DNA from 3 places in the Blastococcus sp. TML/C7B genome. Region 1 is predicted to be linked to each of the others. Evidence: riboswitches for the same ligand, from Rfam matches in the RefSeq annotation. Region 1 holds a riboswitch; each other region holds the start of a gene.

Region 1 (3,259 bases):
AGCCCCTCGACCGCCGCGCCGACCGTCGTCGGCCGCGGCGCGGGGAACGGCTGGTAGCGGGCGGGGACGACCCAGCGCGGGTCCGGCGCGAACGTGGGCGTTCCGCGGTGCTGCGTGCGCAGCGGGTGCGCGGGGTCGCGCGGCCGGACGATGTCGTGCCCGCCGCGGCGGGCCACCTCGATCTCGACCTCGCCCGCGCGGGCCGTGCGGCCGTCCCGCTCGGCGATCGGGCCGAAGGCGTGCCGGTCGCGGACGACGTGCCCGTCGACGACGAGCTCCTCGCCCGGGCCGAGGGTGACCAGCGGGCCGTCGGCGCCGGTCGACCACTCCCCGGGGACGCCGGGCAGGCGCTGCGGCTGCCCGGTCAGCCAGTGCAGGCCGGTGACGGCCAGGAAGCCGTGCGGATCGGCGCGGCGGAGCTCGTGCTCCCGGTGCCAGCGCGCCCAGTCCTCGGCGAAGGACGCGTCCGGACCGGCGGTCGGGGCGAGGGGAACGGTCACGGTCTCTGCTCCTCGGGGATCGCGAGTGGTCATCGGGTGGCCGGGCCGCAGCCGGCGCCCCGGGCCACGACGGCGGGGTCGGCCCCGCCGAGGCCGGCCAGCGGGCGCGGGTCGTCGACGGGCTGCCAGCGGCCGGCGACCAGCTCGTAGCGGTTGCGCGGGCCGTCGGCGAGGTACCGCGCGAGGGCGTCGACCAGCCGGTCGACGTCGTCGAGCGTGCTGCCCACGCCGACGCTGGCCCGCAGCGCGCCCTCGGGCACGCCCAGCCGGGCGAGCAGCGGGTGGGCGCAGAACCGCCCGTCGCGCACGCCGATGCCGTGCTCGGCGGAGAGGTAGGCCGCGACAAGGCCGGGGTCGGCGCCCTCGACGGTGAACCCCACGACGCCGGTGGGCTCGGCGGAGTCCGCCCAGATGCGCAGCAGCCGGACGCCGGGCAGCGCGCCCAGGCCCGCCGTCAGCCGCTCGCGCAGCGCCCGCTCGTGCCCCTCCAGCGCACCGGCGGGCAGCGCGGCCAGCGCCTCGCAGGCCGCGGCCAGGGCCACCGCGCCGAGCACGTTGGGCGAGCCACCCTCGTGCCGGTGCGGCGCGGGTGCCCACGCGGTCTCGGCGACCGACACCTCGTGCACCGCACCCCCGCCGGCCAGGTAGGCGGGGCCGGCGTCGAGCCAGTCGCGGCGGCCGACCAGCGCCCCGGCGCCGAAGGGGGCGTAGGTCTTGTGCCCGGAGAGGACGACGTAGTCCGCGCCCGTGGCGGCCAGGGAGAAGGCGCGGTGCGGCACGAGCTGGGCGCCGTCGACCAGCACCCGCGCGCCGGCCGCCCGGGCCAGGGCCACGACCTCCTCCAGGGGCAGCGACTCGCCGGTCACGTTGGACGCGCCGGTGACGGCGAGCAGCGCGTACGGGGTGCGGGCCAGCTCGGCGGCCAGCGCGCGGAGCGTGCCGACGACGGTCGGCGCGGTCGGCAGCACGGTCACCGGGCCGCGGCGCTGCCAGGGCAGCAGGTCGGCGTGGTGCTCGCAGTCGAGCACCAGCACCGCCGCGCCCTCGGCCACGCAGCCGGCGAGCAGGTTGAGGGCGTCGGTGGTGTGCCGGGTGAGGACGCAGACGTCGTCGTCGCGCGCGCCGACGAACCGCGCGACGGTCTCCCGCGCCGACTCGTACAGGGCGGTGGAGACCTGCGAGAGGTAGCCCGCACCCCGGTGCACGCTGGCGTACAGCTGGAGCGCGGCGGCCACCTGGTCGGCGACGCTCACCAGCGCCCGGGAGCTCGCCGCGGAGTCCAGGTCGGTGTACCGGGTGCGGCCGCCCGGGACGAGCGGGACCTCGGTGTCGGCGCCGACGACGGGCAGCAGCGGCCGGAGGCCGGGCCGGGACACGGCCGGGGCGGGCGGGCAGTCGAGCAGTGCGGGCATGGGAGTGCTCCTGGCGGGTCGGGGACCCGGGCACGGGTCCGCGCTTGCGGCTGCGGGACCGCAGCCGCCCGGTCGTCACCCGGGGCACCCCATCGCGGAGGAGGGTTGCCGGCCAGCAAGCCGGGGCTTCGCGCTGGCACTCGTGACCTGCTGCCACCTTGGCACGGGAGCACTCAATACGTCAAACCCGATCGGTATAGTGCGCTTTGCCGGTCCCGACCCCCGAGGAGCTCCCGCGTGACCACCGTCGCCGTCGTCGGCAACCCCAAGCCGCTCTCCCGCACGCGGGCGGCCGCCGAGCTGGTCGTCGAGCGCCTCACCGGCGCTCCGGCCGACGTCGTCATCGACGTGGTCGACCTCGGCGCCGGGCTGCTCGGCTGGGGCGACCCCGCGGTCGAGCAGGCGGTGGCGACCGTGCGCGGCGCCGAGCTGGCCGTCGTCGCCAGCCCGACCTTCAAGGCCACCTACACCGGCCTGCTCAAGCTCTTCCTCGACCAGATCGGCACCGGCGACCTCGCCGGCGTCACCGCGGTGCCGCTCATGCTCGGCGGCGGCCCGACGCACGCGCTCGCCCCCGAGCTGCTGCTCAAGCCGGTGCTGGTCGAGCTCGGTGCCATCACGCCCACCCGCGGGCTGTACCTGGTGGACAAGGCGTGGGACGCCCCCGGCGCGCTGGACGGCTGGCTGGAGCTCGCCACCGTGCAGGTCGCCGCCGCACGAGCCGGGCACCGCGGCGGTGCGCCGCGATGACCACCCGCCGGCGGCTCCTCGCCAACCGCTTCACCCGCCGCTGCGCGGTCGACCTGCTGCGGACGGCCAGCGCGCTCTGTCCGGGCTGCTGACGCACGCCCCGACCCCCCGACTCCTGCGCTCCCCCGGCACCGCCGGGGTCATCGAGCGCGCCCTCGATCAAGGAAACCCCATGCCGCACAGCACCCTCCTGCGCTCTGCCCCTGACAGCACCGCCCCTGACAGCACCGCCCCTGACAGCACCGCCCCCGACAGCACCGCCCGCCGCACCGGGGCCGCCGGCCTGGCCGCCGCGCTCGCCGCGGCCTCGGCGCACTGGATCGACCTGGTCGAGTACCGGTCCGGCAGCCGCTGGACCCACCTGCTCGACCCGGCGGCCGCCGCCGACGTCCTCGATCCCTCGCTGCACCCCGAGCTGCGCGCGGCCCAGGTGTGGCTGCTCTCCTGGCTGCCCGAGCAGGGCACGCCACTGCACGACCACGGCACCTCCTCCGGCGCGTTCGCCGTCGTCCGCGGCACGCTCACCGAGCGGGTCGTGGCCGCCGGGCGGACCGGCGTCACCGACTCCGCGCACGACCTGGACGCCGGCCGGGTGCG
Region 2 (3,259 bases), on a different contig from region 1:
CTGGTTCTTCCGCGCCATCCCGCGCATCGTCCTGCTGTTCTTCTCGGCCAGCCTCGGGGCGCTGTACTCGACGTACGACATCGGCATCCCCTTCGACCAGCAGATCATGGACCTGTTCGGCTTCGAGGGGGACTGGCGCTTCCTGAGCCTGGACGGCAACGACATCTTCCGGGGTTTCATCGCCGGGCTGCTGGGCCTGGCGCTCTCCGAGGGCGCCTACGCGGCCGAGATCGTCCGCGCCGGCATCCAGTCGGTCGACCCCGGGCAGACCGAGGCCGCCGCCGCCCTGGGCATGAGCCGCGCCCAGACGATGCGTCGGATCGTGCTCCCCCAGGCGATGCGGGTGATCATCCCGCCGATGGGCAACGAGACGATCGCGATGCTCAAGGACACCTCGCTGCTCATCGCGGTGCCGGTGACCAACGAGCTCAACTTCCAGCTGCGCGCCATCGGCAGCCGGACCTTCCAGGTCATCCCGATGGCCGTGGCCTCGATCCTCTGGTACCTGGCGCTGGCCAGCCTGCTGATGATCGGCCAGTACTTCCTCGAGAAGCGGTTCAGCCGCGGCTTCGGGGTGCGCGAGACGCGGCAGCAGCGGGCCGCCCGCCGGGCCACCGAGATCGGGAGCACGCATTGAGCAGCGCCGTGAGCAGCCCGTCGCCCGCAGCTCCACCGATGGTGCGCGCAGAACAGGTGCACAAGCGCTTCGGGCACGTCGAGGTGCTCAAGGGCATCGACCTCGAGGTCGCCCCGCGCGAGGTCATGTGCGTCGTCGGCCCGTCCGGGTCGGGCAAGTCGACGTTCCTGCGCTGCATCAACCACCTGGAGCGGATCGACGCCGGCCGGCTGTGGGTGGACGGCCACCTGGTCGGCTACCGCGAGAAGGGCGGCCGGCTGCACGAGCTGCGCGACTCCGAGGTGGCCGCCCAGCGCCGCGACATCGGCATGGTCTTCCAGCGCTTCAACCTGTTCCCGCACAAGACCGCGCTGGAGAACGTGACCGAGGCGCCGGTGCAGGTGAAGGGCGTGGGCCGGGCCGAGGCCCGCGAGCGCGGCGCCGCCCTGCTGGAGCGCGTCGGGCTCGGCGACCGGGTGCACAACTACCCGAACCAGCTCTCCGGCGGCCAGCAGCAGCGGGTCGCGATCGCCCGCGCGCTGGCGATGCAGCCCAAGCTGATGCTGTTCGACGAGCCCACGTCGGCGCTGGACCCCGAGCTGGTCGGCGAGGTCCTCGACGTCATGCGCGGCCTGGCCGAGGACGGCATGACGATGGTCGTGGTCACGCACGAGATGGGCTTCGCCCGCGAGGTCGGCGACAGCCTGGTCTTCATGGACGACGGCGTCGTCGTCGAGGCCGGCGACCCGCGGCAGGTGCTCACCGACCCGCAGCACGAGCGCACCCGCTCGTTCCTCTCCAAGGTGCTCTGAGCCCCTGCAGCCACCCGTCGACGATCAGGTGACCTGATCATCGGGCGTCCTCCCTCACGGTCTGCGCTGAGGGAGGACGCAGCACGATCAGGTCACCTGATCCTGGCGTCACCGGCGCGGGGCGGGCGTGGGGCCGGTGTTTCACGTGGGACAACGGGATGCCTAAGATCACGTCGGCTCACGAGAGGCAGTGCGAAGCACCTGGCTGACTGCCCGGCAACCTCCTACTCCGTCTGAGGTGCTCCAGGGGAAGAGCCGGCTCGCGCGGCGCCCGCCGCGGGGGCAAGGACGGAGCTCCCGTGCGCCGCGGGATCTCCTGAGCGAGAGGAGACGGCGCACATGAGCGACCCGCAGAACTGGAGCTTCGAGACCCGGCAGATCCACGCCGGAGCCAGCCCCGACCCGACGACCGGCGCCCGCGCGCTGCCGATCTACGCGACCACGAGCTACCAGTTCCGCGACAGCCAGCACGCCGCGGACCTGTTCGCGCTGGCCGAGATGGGCAACATCTACACGCGGATCATGAACCCGACGCAGGACGCGCTGGAGCAGCGCGTCGCCTCGCTCGAGGGCGGCGTCGCCGCGCTCGCGGTCTCCTCCGGCCAGGCCGCGGAGACCCTCGCCATCCTCAACCTGGCCGAGGCCGGCGACCACGTCGTCGCCTCCGCCTCGCTGTACGGCGGCACGTACAACCTGCTGCACCACTCGCTGCCCAAGCTCGGCATCACGGTCTCCTTCGTCGAGGACCCCGACGACCCGGAGGCCTGGCAGGCCCTGGTCCGGGAGAACACCCGCGCCTTCTACGCCGAGACGATCGGCAACCCGAAGGGCGACATCCTCGACATCGAGGCCGTGGCCGGCGTCGCGCACCGCAACGGCGTGCCGCTGATCGTCGACAACACGATCGCCACCCCGTACCTGATCCGCCCGTTCGAGTTCGGCGCCGACATCGTCGTCCACTCGGCCACGAAGTACCTCGGCGGCCACGGCACCGCGATCGCCGGCCTCATCGTCGACGGCGGCACCTTCGACTGGCGCGGCGGCAAGCACCCCATGTTCACCACGGCCGACCCGACTTACCACGGCGTCGTCTACGCCGACCTGGGTGCGCCGGCCTACGCCCTCAAGGCGCGCGTGCAGCTGCTGCGCGACCTGGGCCCGGCCATCTCCCCGTTCAACGCCTTCCTGGTGGTGCAGGGCATCGAGACGCTGTCGCTGCGCATGGAGCGGCACGTGTCGAACGGGCAGAAGGTGGCCGAGTTCCTCGAGGCGCACGACGCCGTCGACCGGGTCAACTACGCGGGCCTGCCCACCAACCAGTGGCACGCCGCGCAGCAGAAGTACGCGCCCAAGGGCGCGGGCGCCGTCCTCACCTTCGAGCTGCACGGCGGCAAGGAGGCGGGCCAGAAGTTCGTCGAGGCCCTCGAGCTGCACAGCCACGTCGCGAACATCGGTGACGTGCGCTCGCTGGTCATCCACCCGGCGTCGACCACCCACTCGCAGCTGACCCCGGAGGAGCAGCTGACCACGGGCGTCACCCCCGGCCTGGTGCGCCTGGCCGTGGGCCTGGAGGGCATCGAGGACATCCTCGCCGACCTCGAGGCCGGGTTCCGGGCCGCGAAGTCGGCCTGACGGGTCCGGACGTAGCATGGGCGGGTGGGTCGAGGGGGATCCGGTCGGGAACCGGCTCTTCCTCGACCTGCCCGCCGTCGTCTTGGAGCGCGGCGGTGAGCTCTCGGCCGTGCGGGTCGCCTACGAGACGTGGGGGACCCTCGCGCCCGACGGCGGCAACGCGGTCCTGATCGAGCACGCGCTCACCGGCGACAGCCAC
Region 3 (3,259 bases), on a different contig from region 1:
CGTCTTCGCCATCCTCGACCAGGTCGAGCAGCTGGGCTCGCTGCGCGACTGGTTCCCGACCGCCGGCGAGTTCGCCTGGGTCGACCTGCTGCAGACCCCGGTCCAGGACGGCGACCTGTTCCGCGGCGTCGTGCAGTCCCTGGTCTACGCGGCGCTGTTCACCGCGCTGGGCTTCCGCGCCTTCGCCCGCCGCGACGTGACCAGCTAGCTTGCCCGGCGTGACCCCGCCCAGCACGGTGCGTGCGCGCCTGGTCTGCTGGTGGCGCGGGCACCGCTTCGGCCCGCTGCGTCCCGACGGGACGGCGGCCTGCCGCCGGTGCCGCCGGGTCGTGCGGCCGCTGGACCGGTGACCCGCGCGCTCAGAGGCTCGCCCGCACCGCCTGCGCCCAGCCCTCGCCCATGGGCGCCCCGGTCACCGCGGCGTTCGGGACGGCGGCGATCCGGTCGGCCATCCCGTCGACCGCCGCGCCGTTGGCGGTGATCCACAGCCGGCCGACGGCGGCGGCCATGTCCAGGTCGCTGGTGCTGTCGCCGATCGCCACCGCGTCGGCCGGGTCGATGCCGCGGCGCTCGAGGTCCCAGGCGATGGCGGCGCCCTTGGAGATCCCGCGCGGCATGAGGTGGTAGACCCGCGGCGGCGCGGGATCGGGGGCCAGCGTCATCCGCGACGTCCGCTGGATCGCGCCGTTGTCGTTGAGGGTCAGCCAGCCCAGGCCGCGCTCGGCCAGCCAGGTGTCGACGGCGCGGGCGTCCACCCGGCCGCGGAGCAGCGCGTCGGTCTCGTGCGTGGCGTGCCACGGCGCGTGCCACTCCAGCCGGCCGGGGTGCGCTGCCATCAACTCCTCGACGACGCCGAGCGCGGCCATGGCCTCCATGGGCGTGCGCCCCTCGTGCTCGGCGGGCAGCTCGCCGGTGAGCTGCCGGCGCTCCCGGCCGCCGTCCCAGCTGACCGTCGCGCCCAGCTCGGCGATCGCGCCGTCGGCGGCGAAGATCCGGCCGGCCTCCACCACCTGGTCCAGCGTCCGGCCGCTGACCAGCACCAACGGGATCCCGGCGCGGTGCAGCTCCAGCAGCGCCGTCGCCGGGTCGGCGGTCAGATCGCGGCCGGCGGTGTGCCAGAACGACCCCCGCGGCCCCACCATCGTGCCGTCGAGATCGGTGTAGACGATGCGTGCTGCCACGCGCCCCATCCTGTCCGCCGCTCGCTACCGGCCGCCCGGTGGGTAGAGTTCGGTCGTTCACTCATCCAGAGGGGCAGAGGGACACGGCCCGATGAAGCCCCGGCAACCGCCGACTGCGCGCACGTCTGCAGCGGGAGGTGCCAATTCCGTCCCGCGCGGCTCGACGGCCCGACGCGGGGAAGATGAGGAGGTAGTCGTCGCATGACTCTGACCGCTCCCGGTTCTCTCCAGGCCGACTCGCACGCCGGTGGCCCGGTGCCGCCCTGCCCCGCGCGCGGGCTGATCTGCCGCAACTGCGGCGCCACCTTCGGTCTCATCGCCGAGCACGCCTGCGCCGAGTGCTTCGGGCCGCTGGAGGTCGACTACGACCCCGAGCTGATGAAGGCGGTGACCCGGGAGCAGATCGAGGCGGGGCCGCAGAACATCTGGCGCTACGTCGCGCTGCTGCCGGTCGGCCAGGACCCGGCCTCCCGCGTCTCGCTCGACCCGGGGATGACGCCGCTGGTCCGCGCCGACCGGCTGGCCGAGGAGCTGGGCCTCACCGGCGGGCTCTGGGTGAAGGACGATTCGGCCAACCCCACGCACTCCTTCAAGGACCGCGTGGTCAGCCTCGCCGCCACCGCGGCCAAGGGGCTGGGCTACACGAAGATCGCCGCCGCCTCGACCGGCAACCTGGCCAACTCCGTGGCCGCGCACGCCGCGCGCATGGGTCTGCCCTCGTTCGTGTTCGTCCCCTCCGACCTGGAGCCGGGCAAGATCGTGCAGTCGGCGGTGTACGGGCAGACGCTGGTCGCCGTCGACGGCTCCTACGACGACGTCAACCGGCTGACCAGCGAGCTCGCCGAGACCGACGAGTTCGAGGACACCGCCTTCGTCAACCAGAACGTGCGGCCCTACTACGCCGAGGGCTCCAAGACGATGGGCTACGAGCTGGCCGAGCAGCTGGGCTGGCGGATCCCCGCGCAGGTCGTCATCCCGATGGCCTCGGGCTCGCTGCTCACCAAGGTGGACAAGGCCTTCCGCGAGCTCACCGCCGCCGGCATCGTCGAGGCCACCGAGTGGACGATCTTCGGCGCGCAGTCGGCCGGCTGCGACCCGATCGCCACGGCCTTCGACAACGGCTGGGACGTCGTGAAGCCGGTCAAGCCGACCGGGATCGCCAAGTCGCTCAACATCGGCAACCCCGCCGACGGCCCGTACGCGCTCGACGCGATCCGCCGCACCGGGGGCGCCGTGGGCCGGGTGGGCGACGACGAGATCGTCCAGGGCATCCGCGACCTCGCCCGCACCACCGGCGTCTTCGCCGAGACCGCGGGCGGCGTCACCGTCGCCGTGCTGCGGCAGCTGGTGGGGAACGGGCGGCTGGACCCGGCGAAGGAGACCGTCGTCCTCAACACCGGGGAGGGGCTCAAGACCCTCGACCCGCTGGAGCCGGTCGTCGGCCCGACGCACACCGTCGAGCCCTCGCTGAAGTCGGCCCGCCAGGCCGGTCTGATCGGCTGACCGCGGACGGTGTCACCGGTTCAGGTGACACCGTTCGCCGGATCCGGCAACGAGTCGTGCCCGAAATGCGTGTGTGCCACGTCACTCTGCTGTACCTTTCCGCCCGGTTCGACCTCCATGTTCGTGTTCGCGGGCGGAAGAGCGAGACCTCGTCCGTTCATCAGGATGGGACGACCGCATGCACGAAACGTGGGAGCACACGTGGCACAGGGCACCGTGAAGTGGTTCAACGCCGAGAAGGGCTTCGGCTTCATCGCCGTCGACGGCGGCCAGGACGTCTTCGTCCACTACTCGGCCATCCAGATGGACGGCTACAAGTCCCTCGACGAGGGCCAGCGCGTCGAGTTCGAGGTCGTCCAGGGGGCCAAGGGCCCGCAGGCCGACGCGGTGCGCAGCGCCTGAGAACGCCGGCACGACCCGGAGGCCCGGTCCCCGCGAGGGGCCGGGCCTCCGGCGTTCCGGGGGACCCCTCCTTGCACTCGCCAGGGTCGAGTGCCAGACTCGTTTCTGGCACTCGGGGCTCCCGAGTGCCAATCAGGTCGGAACGGTGAGGCACTGGCGCGCGGACGCAAGGG

Evidence for each region. Region 1 has a riboswitch for S-adenosylmethionine ahead of JKP76_RS13475 (aminotransferase class V-fold PLP-dependent enzyme). Riboswitches for the same ligand answer to the same signal wherever they lie in the genome.
Region 2: it holds a riboswitch for S-adenosylmethionine, as region 1 does, so the genes downstream of both, JKP76_RS05880 (bifunctional o-acetylhomoserine/o-acetylserine sulfhydrylase) here and JKP76_RS13475 (aminotransferase class V-fold PLP-dependent enzyme) in region 1, are expected to answer to the same signal.
Region 3: it holds a riboswitch for S-adenosylmethionine, as region 1 does, so the genes downstream of both, thrC (threonine synthase) here and JKP76_RS13475 (aminotransferase class V-fold PLP-dependent enzyme) in region 1, are expected to answer to the same signal.

What each region holds. Positions count from the first base shown of each region.
Region 1 is NZ_JAEOAA010000002.1:95,681-98,939, reverse strand. It holds gene JKP76_RS13480 (DUF1684 domain-containing protein) at 1-500, opposite strand, end outside; gene JKP76_RS13475 (aminotransferase class V-fold PLP-dependent enzyme) at 530-1,912, opposite strand; SAM riboswitch class IV at 1,948-2,060, opposite strand; gene JKP76_RS13470 (NADPH-dependent FMN reductase) at 2,150-2,662, shown strand; gene JKP76_RS24095 (hypothetical protein) at 2,822-2,905, opposite strand; gene JKP76_RS24090 (cysteine dioxygenase family protein) at 3,093-3,259, shown strand, end outside.
Region 2 is NZ_JAEOAA010000001.1:1,217,896-1,221,154, reverse strand. It holds gene JKP76_RS05890 (amino acid ABC transporter permease) at 1-637, shown strand, start outside; gene JKP76_RS05885 (amino acid ABC transporter ATP-binding protein) at 676-1,428, shown strand; SAM riboswitch class IV at 1,605-1,723, shown strand; gene JKP76_RS05880 (bifunctional o-acetylhomoserine/o-acetylserine sulfhydrylase) at 1,768-3,060, shown strand; partial or broken gene JKP76_RS20455 (alpha/beta fold hydrolase) at 3,077-3,259, shown strand, end outside.
Region 3 is NZ_JAEOAA010000001.1:465,132-468,390, reverse strand. It holds gene JKP76_RS20080 (hypothetical protein) at 1-208, shown strand, start outside; gene JKP76_RS22025 (hypothetical protein) at 219-350, shown strand; gene JKP76_RS02325 (HAD family hydrolase) at 360-1,190, opposite strand; SAM riboswitch class I at 1,240-1,370, shown strand; gene thrC (threonine synthase) at 1,383-2,684, shown strand; gene JKP76_RS02315 (cold-shock protein) at 2,886-3,086, shown strand.